2 regions of the Bradyrhizobium cosmicum genome follow, and region 2 is predicted to be linked to the other one. Evidence: predicted binding sites of a transcription regulator. Region 2 holds the regulator's gene; the other holds the start of a gene.
What was found. The regulator LexA, encoded in region 2, represses DNA repair genes until DNA is damaged. The targets are predictions, from matches to a motif close to TGTTCNNNNTGTGTTCNG.

Region 1 (8,177 bases), 3.4 Mb from region 2:
GCGCAGCTGAAGACGTTCGTCGGCAAGGAAATCTCGATCAAGGTCGACGAGGTCGCCTGTGCCAGCGATCCCGGCCAGATGAGCGAAGCCGTGGTCACGAAGTGGAGCATCATCAAGAAGCAGTAGGGGGCGCTACACCCTTACCGGCCCCAGCGCCTCAAAATGCCTGCGCTTCTGCAGCCATGTCAGCAGGATCAGGCTCGGGATCGCCACCAGCACGCAGATCACGAAGAACAGCGGCCAGCCGGTCGCCTTGGCGACATAGCCGGCGACTGACGACAGATAGGTGCGTCCCACGGCCGCGAGCGCGGTGAGCAGCGCATATTGCGTCGCCGTGTGCAGCGGGTTCTGGCACAGCGCGGAGAGATAGGCGACGAAGATCACGGTGCCGATGGCGCTGGTGAAGTTCTCGCAAGTGATGGCGAAGGCGAGCGCCCATTGGCTGGTGCCGATAAAGGCGAGCCATGAAAAAGAGAGGTTCGCGAGAGCCTGCACCACGCCGCCGATCCACAGGCACGTCGCCAGCGGGTAGCGCCGGGCCAGGAAGCCGCCGGCAAAGCCGCCGATCAGCGTCGCGGCGAGGCCCACGCCCTTCACGATCGCCGCATAATCGTTGCGGGAGAAGCCGAGGTCGATCACGAACGGCGCGGTCATGGTGCCGGAAAACGCGTCGGTGAACTTGAACAGCACGACGAAGGCGAGCGCGGCAAGCGCGTCCTTGCGCGCCAGAAATTCCGAGAAGGCACCGATCGCGGCGTGTAGCACGCGCGCGAACGCGGTCCCGGTTTGGGTCGCCGCCTCGGCCCGCGCCGATTGCTCGGGCTCGGTCGCGGCCAGCGCGGTGACCGTGCCGATCAGCACCATCGCCGCCATCACCACATAGCCCCACATCCAGGCCGAGGTGCGCGGAATGCCGGTGCTCTCGAAGCCCGAGACGATGAACAGCGCGCCCGCAGTCGAGACCAGCATGCCGATCCGGTAGGCCGCGACATAGGATGCCATGCCGGCGGCTTGTTCGCTCTCGGGGAGGCTTTCGACGCGGAAGGCGTCGACTACGATATCCTGCGTCGACGACATCGTGGCGACCAGCAGCGCGCCGAGCGCGACATAGAACGGCGAACGCGCGGGATCGGTCAGCGCCAGCAGCAGGATCGCGACGATCAGCAATAGCTGCGAGAACAGCAGCCAGCCGCGTCGCCGCCCGAACGCGCGCGTGAACAGCGGCACATGCAGCGCATCCACCAGCGGCGCCCAGAGGAATTTCAGCGTGTAGGGCGTACCGACGAGGGCGAACAGCCCGATCGTCCCGAGATCGACCCCCGCCTCCCGCATCCACACCAGCAGCGTCGAGCCCGACAGCGCCAGCGGCAGCCCCGAGGAGAAGCCGAGGAACAGCACGATCAGCACGCGCGGCTGCAGGTAAACGGCCAGGCTGTCGCGCCACGACGTGGCGGGGGCGTCGGTGATGGCAGGGGACGTCGCGTCGGGTGCGTTCATGAGGAGGTGTTAGCAGATTCTGGGGGGCGATGCCTCTGCCACCACAATGCTCGTCATGCCCGGGCTTGTCCCGGGCATCCACGTTCTTGGTGCCGCTAAAAAGTTCGTGGATGGCCGGGACAAGCCCGGCCATGACGACGCGGCGTCACTCCCCCGCCTGGAGCTTCCTCGGAAACAGTTCCGGCGCACCGGTCGCCACCAGATGCGGGCCTTCGGGCGCGTCGGTCTTGCTGAAATCGAGTTCCTCGATCCGCCCGGCGCGTTTCTCGATCTTGTCCGCAGAGATCAAAATCTGGCGAACGTCCTCATTCGCGTCGGCGAAGTGCTTCTGCAGCTTCGTCACGCGGTCGCGCAGGCGTCCGAGGTCGTCGCCGAGCTTGATCACCTCGGTGCGGATCTGGTCGGCGGCATCGCGCATGCGCGCGTCTTTCATGATCTGCTGCATCACCTGGATCGCCAGCATCAACAGCGACGGCGACACCAGCACCACACGGGCGCGATAGGCCTTCTGGATGATGTCGTCGAAGCCGTCGTGGATCTCGGCGTAGACCGATTCCGACGGCACGAACATCAGCGCCATCTCCTGGGTCTCGCCGGTGACGAGATATTTTTCGGCGATATCGCTGACATGCTTCATCACGTCGCTGCGCAGCCGCTGCGTGGCGATCCGCTTCTCCTCGTCGCTGCGGGCGTCGTGCAGCGCGGTCATCGCCTCCAGCGGGAATTTCGCGTCGATGCAGAGCGGGCGCTGGTCGGGCAGGAACACTACGCAATCGGGCCGCTTGCCCGTCGAAAGCGTGAACTGGAATTCGTAGGCGGCTTTTGGCAGACCATCCTGGACGATCGCCTCCATCCGCGCCTGGCCGAAGGCGCCGCGCGACTGCTTGTTGGCGAGCACATCGCGCAAGGTCGTCACCTGTGTGGTGAGGTCGGTGAGGTTCTTGTGCGCGTTGTCGATGATGCCGAGCCGCTCGTGCAGCGCGCGCAGGCTCTCCATGGTGTTGCGAGTGGTGTTTTCCATGGACTGGCCGACGCGATGGGTCACCGAATCCAGCCGCTCGTTGACCGCCCGCGCCATGTCGGCCTGGCGGCCGGCCAGCGCCTGGCTCATGGCGTCGACCCGGCCCGAGGCCTCGCTCTGGGCATGCAGCACCTGGGAGAGGCGCTCCTCGAGCTCGTCGGCGCGGATGGCATGCGCCATCGCGAGTTCCGCGCCGCGCCGCGCCGAGCGCGCGATCACGACGGCGATCGCCACCAGCAGGATGAGGACAAGGGCGCCGAAGCCGATTAGCGCGTCGATGGCACGAACCGGCCAGTCGCCAGCCACGAAAATGATCTCGTTCATGTCTGTCCTTCTAGCCGATTCGGAGGGCCGCACGAACGAATAGCGAACATTCCGAGGTAAATGCCCCGTTAATTTTCATGGTTAACGAAACCTGAAGTTTTATGGTTAGCGAAGGGTTAACGGAGTTCCCCAGCCGCATTGACCGCATCCGGCGCGCGGCTTAAATCGCGGCCATGGCCCTCAGAGAAATCATCATCCTGCCCGACAAGCAGTTGCGTCTGGTCTCCAAGCCGATCGAGAAGGTCACGGCCGAGATCCGCAAGCTTGCCGACGACATGTTCGAGACCATGTACGACGCGCCCGGCATCGGGCTCGCGGCGATCCAGATCGCGCAGCCGCTGCGGCTGATCACCATGGACCTCGCCAAGCGCGACGAGAACGGCGAGACCAAGCCGCTTCCGCGCGTCTTCATCAATCCGGAAGTCATTGCCTCGTCCGAGGAACTCTCGGTCTACGAGGAAGGCTGCCTGTCGATCCCTGAATATTACGAGGAGGTCGAACGGCCCGCCAAGGTGCGCGTGCGCTTCACTGATCTGGACGGCAAGGTGCACGAGGAGGATGCCGAAGGCCTCTATGCCACCTGCATCCAGCACGAGATCGACCATCTCAACGGCGTCCTGTTCGTCGACTATCTTTCGAAGCTCAAGCGCGACCGCGTCATCAAGAAGTTCGAGAAAGCCGCCAAGCGCGCGGAGTAAGTCGTTTGTAAGTGCCGGTGCTGCCGCAAACTCCCATGCGCTCCCTCCCCCCTTGCGGGGGAGGGTGGGGGAGAGGGGTAGCCCAGCAAAAGGTCTAACCGGGGCGAAGAACCTGTCCGTGCTCAAACCGAGAGAGCGCGTCGTGTGGCACCCCTCTCCCTAGCCCTCCCCCGCAAGGGGGGAGGGAACGCATCGAGTCCTTGTCATGCCCCTCCGCCTGATCTTCATGGGCACGCCCGATTTCTCCGTGCCGACGCTGCTCGAGCTGGTCGGGCACGGCCACGAGATCGTCGCCGTCTACACCCGCGCGCCGAAGCCGGGCGGGCGGCGCGGCCTGCAATTGCAGCCGACCCCGGTTGAAGAAGCCGCGCGAAAGCTCGGCGTTCCCGTGTTGACGCCGAAGACGCTGAAGACGCCGGAAGCGCTCGCCGAATTTCGCGCCTTCGATGCCGATGCCGCCGTCGTCGTCGCCTATGGCATGATCCTGCCGCAGGCGATCCTCGATGCGCCAAAGCTCGGCTGCTACAATCTGCACGCCTCGCTGCTGCCGCGCTGGCGCGGTGCCGCGCCCATCAACCGCGCCATCATGGCCGGCGACGCCGAGAGCGGCGTGATGGTGATGAAGATGGATGTCGGGCTCGACACCGGCGACGTCGCCATGGCCGAACGCCTTGCCATCACCGACGCCATGACGGCGGCCGATCTGCACGATCGCCTCTCGCGCCTCGGTGCCGATCTGATGGTGCGGGCGATGGCCGCGCTCGCACGCGGCGGCCTCCAGCTCAGCAAGCAGAGCGAAGACGGCGTCACCTATGCCGCCAAGATCGACAAGGCCGAAGCGCGGATCGACTGGACCAGGCCGGCGCACGCCGTGCTGCGCCACATCCACGGCCTGTCGCCGTTTCCCGGCGCCTGGGCCGAGCTTGCGGGCGTGAGCGAGAATGCGCGTATCAAGATCCTGCGCTGCGAGCTGGCCAAGGGATCGGGCGCGCCGGGCGAGGTGCTCGACGACCAGCTCACCATCGCCTGCGGCGAGGGAGCGATTCGCATCCTTGAGCTGCAGCGCGAGGGCAAGGCGCAGATGCAGGCCACAGACTTCCTGCGCGGGGTGCCGCTGAAGCCGCCGATGCGGCTGGCCTGATGCCCCGCTACAAGCTCACCATCGAATATGACGGCGCGCCGTTCTTCGGCTGGCAGGTGCAGGACACGCTACCGTCGGTGCAGGGCGCGCTGGAGGCGGCGGTGAAGGCGATGACCGGTGTGGATCTGCGCGTGCACGGTGCCGGCCGCACCGATGCCGGCGTGCATGCGCGCGGCCAGGTCGCGCATGTCGACATCGAGAAGCAGTTTCCGCCCGGCCGTTTTCGCGATGGTCTCAACGCCCATCTGCGCCCGCATCCGATCGCGGTGCTGGAGGCCGAGATCGTGCCTGACAGCTTCGAGGCGCGCTTCTCGGCCATCAAGCGCCACTACCGCTACCGCATCGTCAACACCCGGGCCAACCTCGCCCTCGACATCGGCCACGCCTGGCGCGTGCCGCGCAAGCTCGATGCCGATGCGATGCATGCGGCGGCACGGCGCCTGCTCGGCAAGCACGATTTCACGACCTTTCGCGACACCGAGTGCCAGGCCAAATCGCCGGAGAAGACGCTCGACCAGCTCGACGTGCTGCGTGATGGCCGCGAGATCACCATCGTCACCTCGGCGCGCTCGTTCCTGCACAGCCAGGTGCGCTCAATGGTGGGATCACTGGTGTGGGTCGGCGAGGGGCGCTGGACCGCGGACGATCTCTCCGCAGCACTGGCAGCCCGCAACCGCGCCGCCTGCGGCATCGTCGCGCCGCCGGACGGGCTGTACCTGGTGAAGGTGGACTACTAGGGCACACAGGCGTCATGGCCGGGCTTGTCCCGGCCTTCCACGTTCTTCCTTTTTGGCGGCGGCTAAGACGTGGATGCCCGGGACAAGCCCGGGCATGACGGCGGAATGTTTGGCGAGAACGGCGCCTACCCAAAATACCGCGTCAGTATCCCCCGGTACACCTGCGTCAGCGTCTCCAGATCCTTCACCGGCACGCGTTCGTCGACCTGATGCATGGTCTGGCCGACCAGGCCGAACTCGATCACCGGGCAATAGCTCGAGATGAAGCGCGCATCCGAGGTGCCGCCTGAGGTCGACAGCTCCGGCTTGCGGCCCGTCACCTCCTCGATCGCGGAGACCGCGAGCTCGGTGAACGGGCCGGGCTTGGTGACGAACACGTTGGAATTCGACGGCTCCCAGATGATGCGGGCCTTGATGCGATTGCCGCAGGCTTTGGTCAGTCGCGTCTCGACCAACTCGCGCAGGCTCGCTTGCGTGTGGTTGTCGTTGTAGCGGATGTTGAACTTTGCGCGGGCCTCGCCGGGGATGACGTTGTTGGCCTTGTTGCCGACGTCGACCGAGGTGAATTCGAGATTCGAGGCCTGGAACTGCGCGCTGCCATGGTCGAGCGGCTCGTCGCTGATGGCAACGATCAATCGCGAGATGTCCGGCACCGGGTTGGAGGCGCGATGCGGATAGGCGACATGGCCCTGCACGCCGTCGACGACGAGCGTGCCGGATTGCGAGCCACGGCGGCCGACCTTGATGGTGTCGCCGAGCGCCTCGACATTGGAAGGCTCGCCCAGCACGCAATGGTCGAATTTTTCGCCGCGCTCGGCGGCCCATTTCAGTAGCTTGATCGTGCCGTTGATGGAGACGTCTTCCTCGTCGCCGGTGATCAGGAAGGAAATCGAGCCCTTGCCGTCGGCGCGCGGCCTGCCGTGATGGGCGGCGAGATGCTCCAGCACCGCGGCGGCCGAACAGGCGATGCCGCCCTTCATGTCGACCGCGCCGCGGCCGTGCAGGAAGCCGTCTTTCACCTCGCCGGAGAATGCGCCGACGCTCCAGGCGCTCTCGTCGCCGGGTGGCACCACGTCGGTGTGGCCGGCAAAGGTGATGTGCGGGGCTTCAGTGCCGATCCGCGCATAGAGATTGTCGACGTCGGCGGTGCCGGGCTCGGAGAACGTCACACGGTGGCACGTGAAGCCGGCGGCGGTGAGCGCCTGTTCGAGCACCCCCAGCGCGCCGGCATCGGCCGGAGTTACCGAGGGGCAGCGGATGAGATCGCGGGCAATCGAGAGAGCATCGGTCATGCGCCCCGCTTAACATGCATGCCGCCGGGTGGGCTAGCGCTGGGCGGCACGAATTCGAGCTCGCTCTGCTGGTCCCAGCTTTTTGCAGGGGACGAGGCGGGTGCGGGGTCGTCCTCGACCTCGGCGAGCGGATCGAGACCGAACCGGTTGTGGCCCGAAGTGCCGCGCACAACGAACATTTCGACGAGGCCCCACAGCCACAGGGTCGAGGCGGTGAGGCCGAGCGCAAGCGTCCAGTGTGAGTCTGGTAAAAGGTCCGAGAACTGGCTGAACAGGCCGGGCATGAAGACGAATGGAATGATCCACCAGCCGCTCCTGCCGCGATCGTGCAGCCGCTTGATGGCCGTTGCCAGGAAAATCCATGCGAACACCGCCAGTCCGGACGACTTCAGGATCAGATCCGTGCGGTCAAGAGAGGCCAGCGCGCGATAGGCCCGGGGATCGACCAGCCTGAAAAGGTCGTCGAGGCCGAAGTCGAAATCGAGTGTGAGCCTGGAGGTGAACGCTTTTTCGCCGCTCGCGACGTGGATCGCCTGATCGATCATCCCAAGCAGGGCCGCCAGCAACGCGACGATCAGCAGCGCCTGCCACAGCAAGGCACGGTTGATGCGGCCGTCGAAGCGGAAGAGATACCAAGTCCAGTCCATGCGAACGGCTCCGGGCGGGTGGAGCCGCCCGGGAATTTGTCGCGATGGAGGGATGGTGGGTTCGAAGGGGCTACCAGACACGTCATCCTGAGGTGCGAGACGCGCCGTGCGGGGAGCCTCGAAGGATGAGCGGCCGGGATGACGCCGCAGCCGGGCCGTCGCCCTTCGAGGGCCGCCGAAGGGGCGGCTACCTCAGGGTGACGGTGATAAGCTTGCAACTTGCTGCGCGCCGATCAATCCCGCAGCAACTCGTTGATGCTGGTCTTCGCGCGGGTGCGCTCGTCGACGCGCTTGACGATGACGGCGCAGGCCAAGCTCGGGCCGGGCTCGCCGTTCTTCATGGGCTTGCCGGGCAGCGCGCCGGGCACCACCACCGAATACTCAGGGACTTCGCCCATGAAGATCTCGCCGGTCTCGCGATCGACGATCTTGGTCGAGGCGCCCAGGAACACGCCCATCGACAGCACCGCGCCCTTGCGCACGATCACGCCTTCGGCGACCTCGGAGCGCGCGCCGATGAAGCAATCGTCCTCGATGATGACGGGCTCGGCCTGCAGCGGCTCGAGCACGCCGCCGATGCCGACGCCGCCGGAGATGTGCACGCGCTTGCCGATCTGCGCGCAGGAGCCGACGGTCGCCCAGGTGTCGACCATGGTGCTCTCATCGACATAGGCGCCGAGATTGACGAAGGACGGCATCAGCACGACGTTCTTGGCGATGAAGGCCGAGCGGCGCACGATCGAACCGGGCACCGCGCGGAAGCCGGCATCGCGAAAGCGGTTCTCGCCCCAGCCCTCGAACTTCGAGGGCACCTTGTCCC
Region 2 (8,177 bases):
GCCCTTCAGCTCGGGCGGCACGTCCTGGAGGATCTCGATGTCCGGCGCGATACCCTGGGCCTGGATCGAACGGCCCGACGGCGTGTAATAGCGCGCCGTGGTCAGCGCCAGCGCGCCGTTGCCGGTGCCGAGCGGAATGATGGTCTGCACCGAGCCCTTGCCGAACGAGCGCGTGCCGATGATGGTGGCGCGCTTGTGGTCGTGCAGCGCGCCGGCCACGATCTCCGAAGCCGAGGCCGAGCCGCCATTGACCAGCACCACCAGCGGCTTGCCCTTGATGAGGTCGCCGCCATGCGCGGTGAAGCGCTGGGTCTCCTCCGGATTGCGGCCACGGGTCGAGACGACTTCGCCGCGCTGCAGGAACGCGCTCGACACCGACACGGCCTGATCGAGCAAGCCGCCCGGGTTGTTCCGCAGGTCCATCACGTAGCCGACGAGCTTCTCCTGGGGGATGTCCTTGGAGATCGCGGCGATCGCCTTCTTCAGGCCATCAGTGGTCTGCTCGTTGAACGAGGTGACACGGATATAGCCGATGTCGCCGTTCTCGACGTGGAAGCGGACCGGGCGAACATGGATAATCTCGCGCTTGATCGCGACGTCGAGAGGGGCGTCGGCGCCCTTGCGCACGATGGTGAGCTTGGTCTGGGTGTCGACCGGGCCCTTCATCTTGTTGACCGCTTGCTCGAGCGTCATGCCCTGCACGGCATCGCCGTCGATTTTGCTGATGAGGTCACCGGACATGATGCCGGCCTTGGAGGCTGGCGTGTCGTCGATCGGCGAGACGACCTTGACCAGGCCCTCTTCCATCGTGACCTCGATGCCGAGCCCGCCGAACTCGCCGGAAGTGGTCTCCTGCATCTCGGTCCAGGCCTTGTCGTTCATGTAGCGCGAATGCGGATCGAGCGAGGTCACCATGCCGGTGATGGCGCCTTCGATCAGCTTGGCGTTGTCGGGCTTCTCGACGTAGCTCGCCTTCACCCGCTCGAACACTTCGCCGAACAGATTGAGCTGGGAGTAGGCATCATCCGCGCTTGCCGCCGCCCGTGCCGCCCAGACGCCGCCGTGCGGACTGGCTACCAGAAGGGTCAGACACGCTCCCGTGAGCGCCCCCAAGGGGAAGAGCAGGGATTTCCGCATGGATCAGGTAGCCTTTTTGCTTCGCCGTTCTGGGGCAGTTCACTGGGAGTCCGGAAAGTCACAGGGGCCTTGGAAGTCTCTTGGGCCCGGAAGCCGCCATGCAAATGGCGATCCAGCCCGCTTCTCACAATACCATTCTGGTTTCTTCAAGGCCGGGATACCACGCTGGCTTGCACACCGTAAAAATCCCTTCGCCCGAACCTGAACTTTTGGCAACGTTCCGGGGCCGTTTCGCAAGGCGGGAATCGGTCGGCCCGCCCTCACCTTGCAGCTATGCGAATTTAGGATGGTTTTGGAGGGCCGGACACGATAGGCGGTGACTATAACGCTTCAAATTCTCGGGAGGACAACAAATGAACGACGCGCCCCGCATCCGGCCGGAAAGGAACGTCGAGCTCGGCTCCAGCAACGAGCCGTTCCAGAACCTGCACGAATTCATCCGCAAGGCGCGCGCCAACCTCAACCAGAACGCCTGGGACTATATCGTCGGCGCCGCCGAAACCGAGACCACGATGCGCCGCAACCGCATGGCGCTGGACGAGATCGCCTTCCGACCGCGCGTGCTGCGCGACGTCAGCAAGGTCGACGGCTCGGTCGAGCAGTTCGGCCGCAGGATGCGGCTGCCGGTGGTACTCGCCCCCGTCGGTGCGCTCGAGATCTTCGATCCGGACGGCGCGGCAAGCGTTGCGCGCGCCGCCGGCACTTTCGGTGCGGCGCATATGCTGAGCTCGGTATCCGAGCCCGGCCTGGAGAAGACCGCCGAAGCCGCCCCGGACGCGCTGCGGCTCTACCAGCTCTATGTGCGCGGCGACGACGCCTTCGTCGCCGATGTCGTCAGCCGCAGCGAGAAGAACGGCTACGCCGCCTTCTGCCTGACGGTCGATACCGCCCATTACAGCCGTCGCGAACGTGACATCGCCAAGCGCTATGTTCGCGAAAGCCGCCTGCGTGCCACCGGCGGGGACTACCAGAAGGCCCTGGAGTGGCGGACCGTGAAGATGGTCAAGGACAGATTCAAAATTCCGCTGATCCTCAAGGGCATCGCCACCGCTGAGGACGCCCGGATCGCGGTCGATCACGGCGTCGAGTGGATCTACGTCTCCAATCATGGCGGCCGCCAGCTCGATCACGGCCGCGGCGCCATGCATGTGCTCCCGGAGATCATCGATGCCGTGAAGGGCCGCGCCAAAATCATGGTCGACGGCGGATTCTGCCGTGGCACCGACATCGTCAAGGCGATCGCGGCGGGTGCCGACGTGGTCGGCATCGGCCGGCTGCAATGCTGGGCCTTGGCGGCCAACGGCGAGGCCGGCGTGACGCGGATGCTGGAACTGCTGGAGGACGAGGTGCTGCGCTGCCTCGGCCTGCTCGGCGCCACCTCGTTCGCCGAAGTCGACAAGTCCTGCCTGCATCAGGCCACCGCAACCAATGCGCCGAGCGTGTTCAGCGCGTTCCCGCTGTTCGACCACGATCCGTATCGCTACTGAGTGAAAGGATGCAGGTGAACTCGCTCTCTCCCGGCAGCGCGGACGCGCTTCTGTTCGATCTCGGGCGCGTCGTGCTGGACATCGACTTCTCCAAGGCGATCGCCTGCTGGGCGGGACATGCCGGCTGCCCGCCCGAAGCGATCGTCGCGCGCTATGTGCGCGACGAAGCCTACCGGCTGCACGAGGTCGGCAAGATCAGCGACGAGGACTACTTCGCCTCGCTGCGCTCGTCGCTCGGGATCGGCATCTCGGATGCGCAGTTCCTCGAGGGCTGGAACGCGATCTTCGCCGGCGAGATGCCTGACATCGCCGAGCTGTTGCCGCGCGCGGCGAAGCAGTTGCCGCTCTACGCCTTCTCCAATACCAACCGGCCGCATGTGGACTATTTCTCGAAAGAGTATGCCGGCCTGCTCGACCATTTCCGCGAAGTGTACCTGTCGTCCAGTATCGGCCTGCGCAAGCCGGATGCGGAGGCCTTCGACCATGTCGTGGCGGCAATGGGCGTGCCGGCGAGCCGGATCGTGTTCTTCGACGATCTCGCCGAGAACATCGAGGGAGCCAGGGCATGCGGCCTGACCGCCGTACACGTCACCTCGGCGACGGATGTCGGCAACGCACTGAGGGCGCTCGGGATCTGACGCAGAAGCAAACGGCCAATTCCCCGAACAATTTCAGCTGGCAATGCGGAACCAAAACCCTCTGTGCAATTTTATACGCAGATCCCGGAACGAATGCCCGCTCGCGGACTCATGAGTCTGTTGGGAATTTGGGATCGGACTTATCATCGTGCTGGGCAAAACCTACCTCACCAAGCAGGCCTCCCTGTTGATGAAATTCGCCAGAACCACCTCGGACTCTGACCTCTCCGCAAAACTGATCAGCAAGGCCGCCGACCTGAAAGCCCAGGCCGACCCGATGCCCGACAGGGACCAGGGCGCCGCCGCGCCGGATGTCAGTCCGCGCAGGCAGCCGGGGACGTGATCGACACTGGCCGTGGCACTCGCCCTTCTCGTGCGTGCGATTCTCGTATTTGCCATCGCCACGCTGGTGCCGCTCTGTCTCGCCTCTCGGATCATGCAGCGGCGGAGCTGACGTCTATCCTTCGTTGACGTTCCCCTTCGCCCGCAAGTCAGACGGCGCAGGATAAGTCATCCTGCGCCATCGCTGTTTTGCCTCCGCGCCTGCACTCAGCTAGAACTCTCGCCGCCGATTTGCAGAACGTGCTCGCAGGAGTCTGACCCGTGGCCTTGATGCCGGTTTCCGATGCGCTTGCGTCCGTGCTGGCGGGTGCAGAGCCTCTGGCCGAGGAAGCGGTCGCCCTCGGCCAGGCCTTTCACCGTGTGCTCGCGCGCGATATCGCCGCGCTGCGGACGCAGCCGCCGCAGGCAATGTCGGCGATGGACGGCTATGCGGTGCGCGCGGCCGATGCGGCGAAGATCGATTCCCAACTGAAAGTGATCGGCGAGGTCGCGGCGGGCCGGCCGTTTGCGGGAACGGTCAGCGCCGGCGAAGCGGTGCGGATCTTCACCGGGGGCGTCGTTCCTGATGGTGCCGACGCCGTCGTGATCCAGGAGGATACGGTTGCCGAGGGCAAGCGCGTCACGATCAGGGAAGCCGCCGTGACCGGGCGTCACATCCGTCCCGCCGGCGTCGACTTCTCGGAAGGAGACGTGCTGTTGCGCAAGGGGGCCCGCCTCACCGAGCGCGACCTCGCGCTCGCCGCCGGCATGAATCACCCGCATTTGCCCGTCCGCCGCCGTCCGAAGGTCGCCATCCTCGCCACCGGCGACGAGCTGGTGATGCCGGGCAGCGCGCCGGGTCCCGGCCAGATCGTCTATTCCAACGGCTACGCCCTGCATGCGCTCGCCCGCAGCGAAGGCGCCGACACAATCGACCTCGGTATTGCCGCCGACACGCTTGCAGCGACCACCGCCGGCATCCGGCGCGCCCGCGAGAGTGGCGCCGATATCCTGATCACGACCGGCGGCGCCTCGGTCGGCGACCATGATCTGGTCCAGCAGGCGCTGCGGGACGAAGGCGTCTCGATGGCGTTCTGGAAGATCGCTATGCGGCCGGGCAAGCCGATGATGAACGGCCGGCTCGGGGCGATGCGCGTGATCGGCCTGCCCGGCAACCCCGTGTCATCCTACGTGTGCGGCTTCCTGTTCATGGTACCGCTGATTCGTGCGCTGTCGGGCCGCTCGGTGATTCATCACCGCCGCGAGCGCGCGGTGCTCGGCCGCGACGTCCGCGCCAATGACCAGCGCGAGGATTATCTGCGCGCACGCCTCGAGCTGCGTGATGACGGCACGCTCGCTGCCATTCCCGTCGATGACCAGGATTCCTCGCTGCTTTCGAATCTCGCTGCAGCACAGGCACTTCTCGTGCGCGCGCCGTTCGCGCCGAAGGCCGAATCCGGCGCGCCCTGCGAGGTGTTGCGACTGCCCGTCTGACCGCCTCGTTCGCATGCGTTCCGCGAACTCTGCGGCGTTCACGGTAAATTAAGCAGTTGCGGAACATGTATCGAACATATAGTGTCCGTTCATGATTTGTTTCGAGCATGTAGCGGCTTACTGCTGAATTCAGCGTCTCGGAATCGGACGACATCAACCGGGGGATTTTGGTCGAGATGTTAACGCGCAAACAATACGAGCTTCTGCGATTCATCAGCGAACGGCTGAAGGAAAGCGGCGTGCCGCCCTCCTTCGACGAGATGAAGGACGCGCTCGATCTGCGCTCGAAATCGGGCATCCATCGCTTGATCACCGCGCTCGAGGAGCGCGGCTTCATCCGCCGGCTGCCGAACCGCGCCCGCGCCATCGAGGTGATCAAGCTTCCCGAGCTTCAGGCCGCCGCCGGCAGCCGCCGCGGCTTCACGCCGAGCGTCATCGAGGGCAATCTCGGCAAGGTACGCACCACCTCCAGCCCGCCCGCCGACGAGGGCGAGCGTCCCGTCGCGGTACCGGTCATGGGCCGGATCGCCGCCGGTACGCCGATAGAGGCGTTGCAGACCCGCAGCCACACCATCAGTGTACCGCCTGACATGCTCGGCTCGGGCGAGCATTACGCGCTGGAAGTGCGCGGCGATTCTATGGTCGAGGCCGGCATCCTCGACGGCGACATGGCGCTGATCCAGCGCAACGAGAGCGCCGACACCGGCGATATCGTCGTGGCATTGATTGACGACGAGGAAGCGACGCTCAAGCGCTTCCGCCGCCGCGGCGCCTCGATCGCTCTCGAGCCCGCCAATGCGGCCTATGAAGTGCGCATCCTGCCGCCCAACCGGGTGAAGATCCAGGGCAAGCTGATCGGGCTTTACCGGAAATACTAGACCCGTCCGCGATCAGCGATCGCGGTCAACGACTGGAGCGGACGATTGTCCGCTCCCGCTGGATAGTCCTTCTGGTTTCGCGCAGATTATCCGCCCCCTCCTCCGGCGCTACATCCTCGACACGCCGCACGAAGCACTCATCGCTGTGCGGCCTTGAAGAGTCGAGGAGAAGTCATGCGCAAGATCATCATAAGCGCAGTCACGGCGGCGCTGGTCGCAGCATCAGCGTCGCAGGCCGTTGCCGCACAAGCGCGGCACCACGTCCGCAAGGACAACGCCGTGAGCGAACAAGTCAGAAATGCACGCAACGCGGTGGAGCAGCCGTCGCAGCCGGGCTGGCAGTATTCGGGCTGGTCGGCGCCTGCGGGGCGCTGACACGCGCGGCCGGAATGCACGGCAACAGGCATTGTTCCCAGCGCGGTCGAAAAAGATAATGTGATCGCGGCCTGCGGCGGCGAGCCGCAGATTTGCCTACAACCGGGCAGACGCTTGGTGCTTCCACTCTGATAGAGGCCTCCGCCTCAGAAGAGGCGCGGGCTGCTATCTTGCATGAGGAGCATCCCGATGTGTGACTACAGCCTGCATGCCGTCGCATCGCGTCCCGCGGAAATCGGCGAGACGATCGTCTCGACAACCTTCCGCGGCACCTCGACGCGCGGCTTTGCCTCCGCAGCTGATCCGACCGTTGCGGTCTGCCTGCTGCCGGGAACGGAGCTCGCCTTCGCCGACAACGTCCGCTACGACAATCGCTGGATCTGGACGCGCACCGTAAACTCCCGCGTCGGCAAGTTCGGCAAGATCGATCCACACATTCCCGACCGTCATCATGACGCGATCGAATTCCCCGACGGCAAATACGTGCTGGTGACGCAGCTCGTCGAAGGCCAGCACGCGACCGTGCTGCAACTGCCGGTGACACAGCCCCCTGGCGAGAACAAGCCGCAGTCCAACGCCAACGGCCGACCGACCATCACCCGCCTGCCGATCGGCTAACGCAGCCATCCCCGGCCTTCGAGTCGGGACACGGGATTGAAATCGCCATCGCCGGCCGAGGCCGGCGACACGGATTGGTTTGCGTCTCCAGAACCCGAAACGGCGAAGCCAGCCCACCATCCCTCTCCGCCGCACGAAGTTTGCGCGGTCCTGCCTGAATTTTGAACGTCCGTTCCGCAAGCAAATGGCCGATGCTGTTCCGGTTGGTGTCCCGGCTGGTGTCTTGGCTCTTGGAGGCGGGCACGTTCGATGAAGACCTTCATTCGCGTCGTTGAACTCTGGGTGCCCGACCGGACGCGCATGCGGCTGAAATTCGGCGGCGGCCTCTACAGCGAAGGGCTATCCGCGTTCAAGGCCGCCAGCGAAGATCTGCGTTTCGGGTATGACGAGGGCCTTCCCGGCAAGGCCTGGGCCTGCGGCCATCCCGTGATCCTCACCAAATTCGCGAATTCCTACTTCAAGCGGACGGATCAGGCGCTCGCAGCCGGCCTCACCTGCGGCGTGGCCGTGCCGGTATTCGCCGGCGAATTCCTGCAAGCCGTCATGGTGCTGTTCTGCGGTGACGACGAGGCACATGTCGGCGCAATCGAGCTTTGGCACAACGACGCTCAAATGTCCCACGAGATGGGGCTGGTCGACGGCTATTACGGCGCGGCGGAGATGTTCGAGTTTAACTCCCGCCACACCCGGTTTCCGCGCGGCTTCGGCCTGCCCGGCCGCACCTGGAAAGCCGACCTGCCGCTGATCATCAAGGATTTGCACGACGCCAAGAGCTTCCTGCGCTGGGAGGACGCCGCCAAGGTCGGGATCAATCTCGGTGTCGGCGTGCCCTACCGGACCGGCACCGATCAGACCTGGGTGCTGACCTTCCTCTCGGCCCAGGCCACGCCGATCGCGCGACGCTTCGAGATCTGGGTCCCGAACGAGGCCCGCTCGGCGCTGGTGTTTCGCGCCGGCGATTGCAGCGCTCAGACCGACCTCGCCGCGCTCTATGCGGATAAATCCATCGCTCACGGCGACGGCAGCATCGGCGGCGCCTGGGCCACCGGCATGCCCGCGCTCAATGACGACCTCGCGCATGACGGCTCGATCGCGGCAGCTCAGGCCCGCACAGCTGGGCTGAGCCAGATGGTGGCCCTGCCGGTGATCGGGAGCACGGGGCTCGATGCCGTGCTGGCTTGGTACCTGTAACCCGTCCGATCAGTCCTCGGCCTGCAAGTCCGCCTCCG

Region 1: FNV92_RS33025 (DNA recombination protein RmuC) is a predicted target of LexA. The motif match lies at 2,874-2,891, and genes of this name have one in related genera.

The regions. Positions count from the first base shown of each region.
Region 1 covers NZ_CP041656.2:6,921,020-6,929,196, reverse strand. Annotated here, with positions in the region: gene FNV92_RS33035 (hypothetical protein) at 1-126, shown strand, start outside; gene FNV92_RS33030 (AmpG family muropeptide MFS transporter) at 133-1,497, opposite strand; gene FNV92_RS33025 (DNA recombination protein RmuC) at 1,643-2,842, opposite strand; gene def (peptide deformylase) at 3,016-3,540, shown strand; gene fmt (methionyl-tRNA formyltransferase) at 3,746-4,681, shown strand; gene truA (tRNA pseudouridine(38-40) synthase TruA) at 4,681-5,418, shown strand; gene dapE (succinyl-diaminopimelate desuccinylase) at 5,544-6,710, opposite strand; gene FNV92_RS33000 (DUF805 domain-containing protein) at 6,707-7,357, opposite strand; gene dapD (2,3,4,5-tetrahydropyridine-2,6-dicarboxylate N-succinyltransferase) at 7,591-8,177, opposite strand, start outside.
Region 2 covers NZ_CP041656.2:3,483,975-3,492,151, reverse strand. Annotated here, with positions in the region: gene FNV92_RS16820 (S41 family peptidase) at 1-1,137, opposite strand, end outside; gene FNV92_RS16815 (alpha-hydroxy acid oxidase) at 1,491-2,624, shown strand; gene FNV92_RS16810 (HAD family hydrolase) at 2,633-3,262, shown strand; gene FNV92_RS16805 (hypothetical protein) at 3,411-3,605, shown strand; gene FNV92_RS16800 (molybdopterin molybdotransferase MoeA) at 3,866-5,077, shown strand; gene lexA (transcriptional repressor LexA) at 5,254-5,955, shown strand; gene FNV92_RS16790 (hypothetical protein) at 6,130-6,330, shown strand; gene FNV92_RS16785 (hypothetical protein) at 6,520-6,948, shown strand; gene FNV92_RS16780 (GAF domain-containing protein) at 7,198-8,139, shown strand; gene FNV92_RS16775 (ComEC/Rec2 family competence protein) at 8,149-8,177, opposite strand, start outside.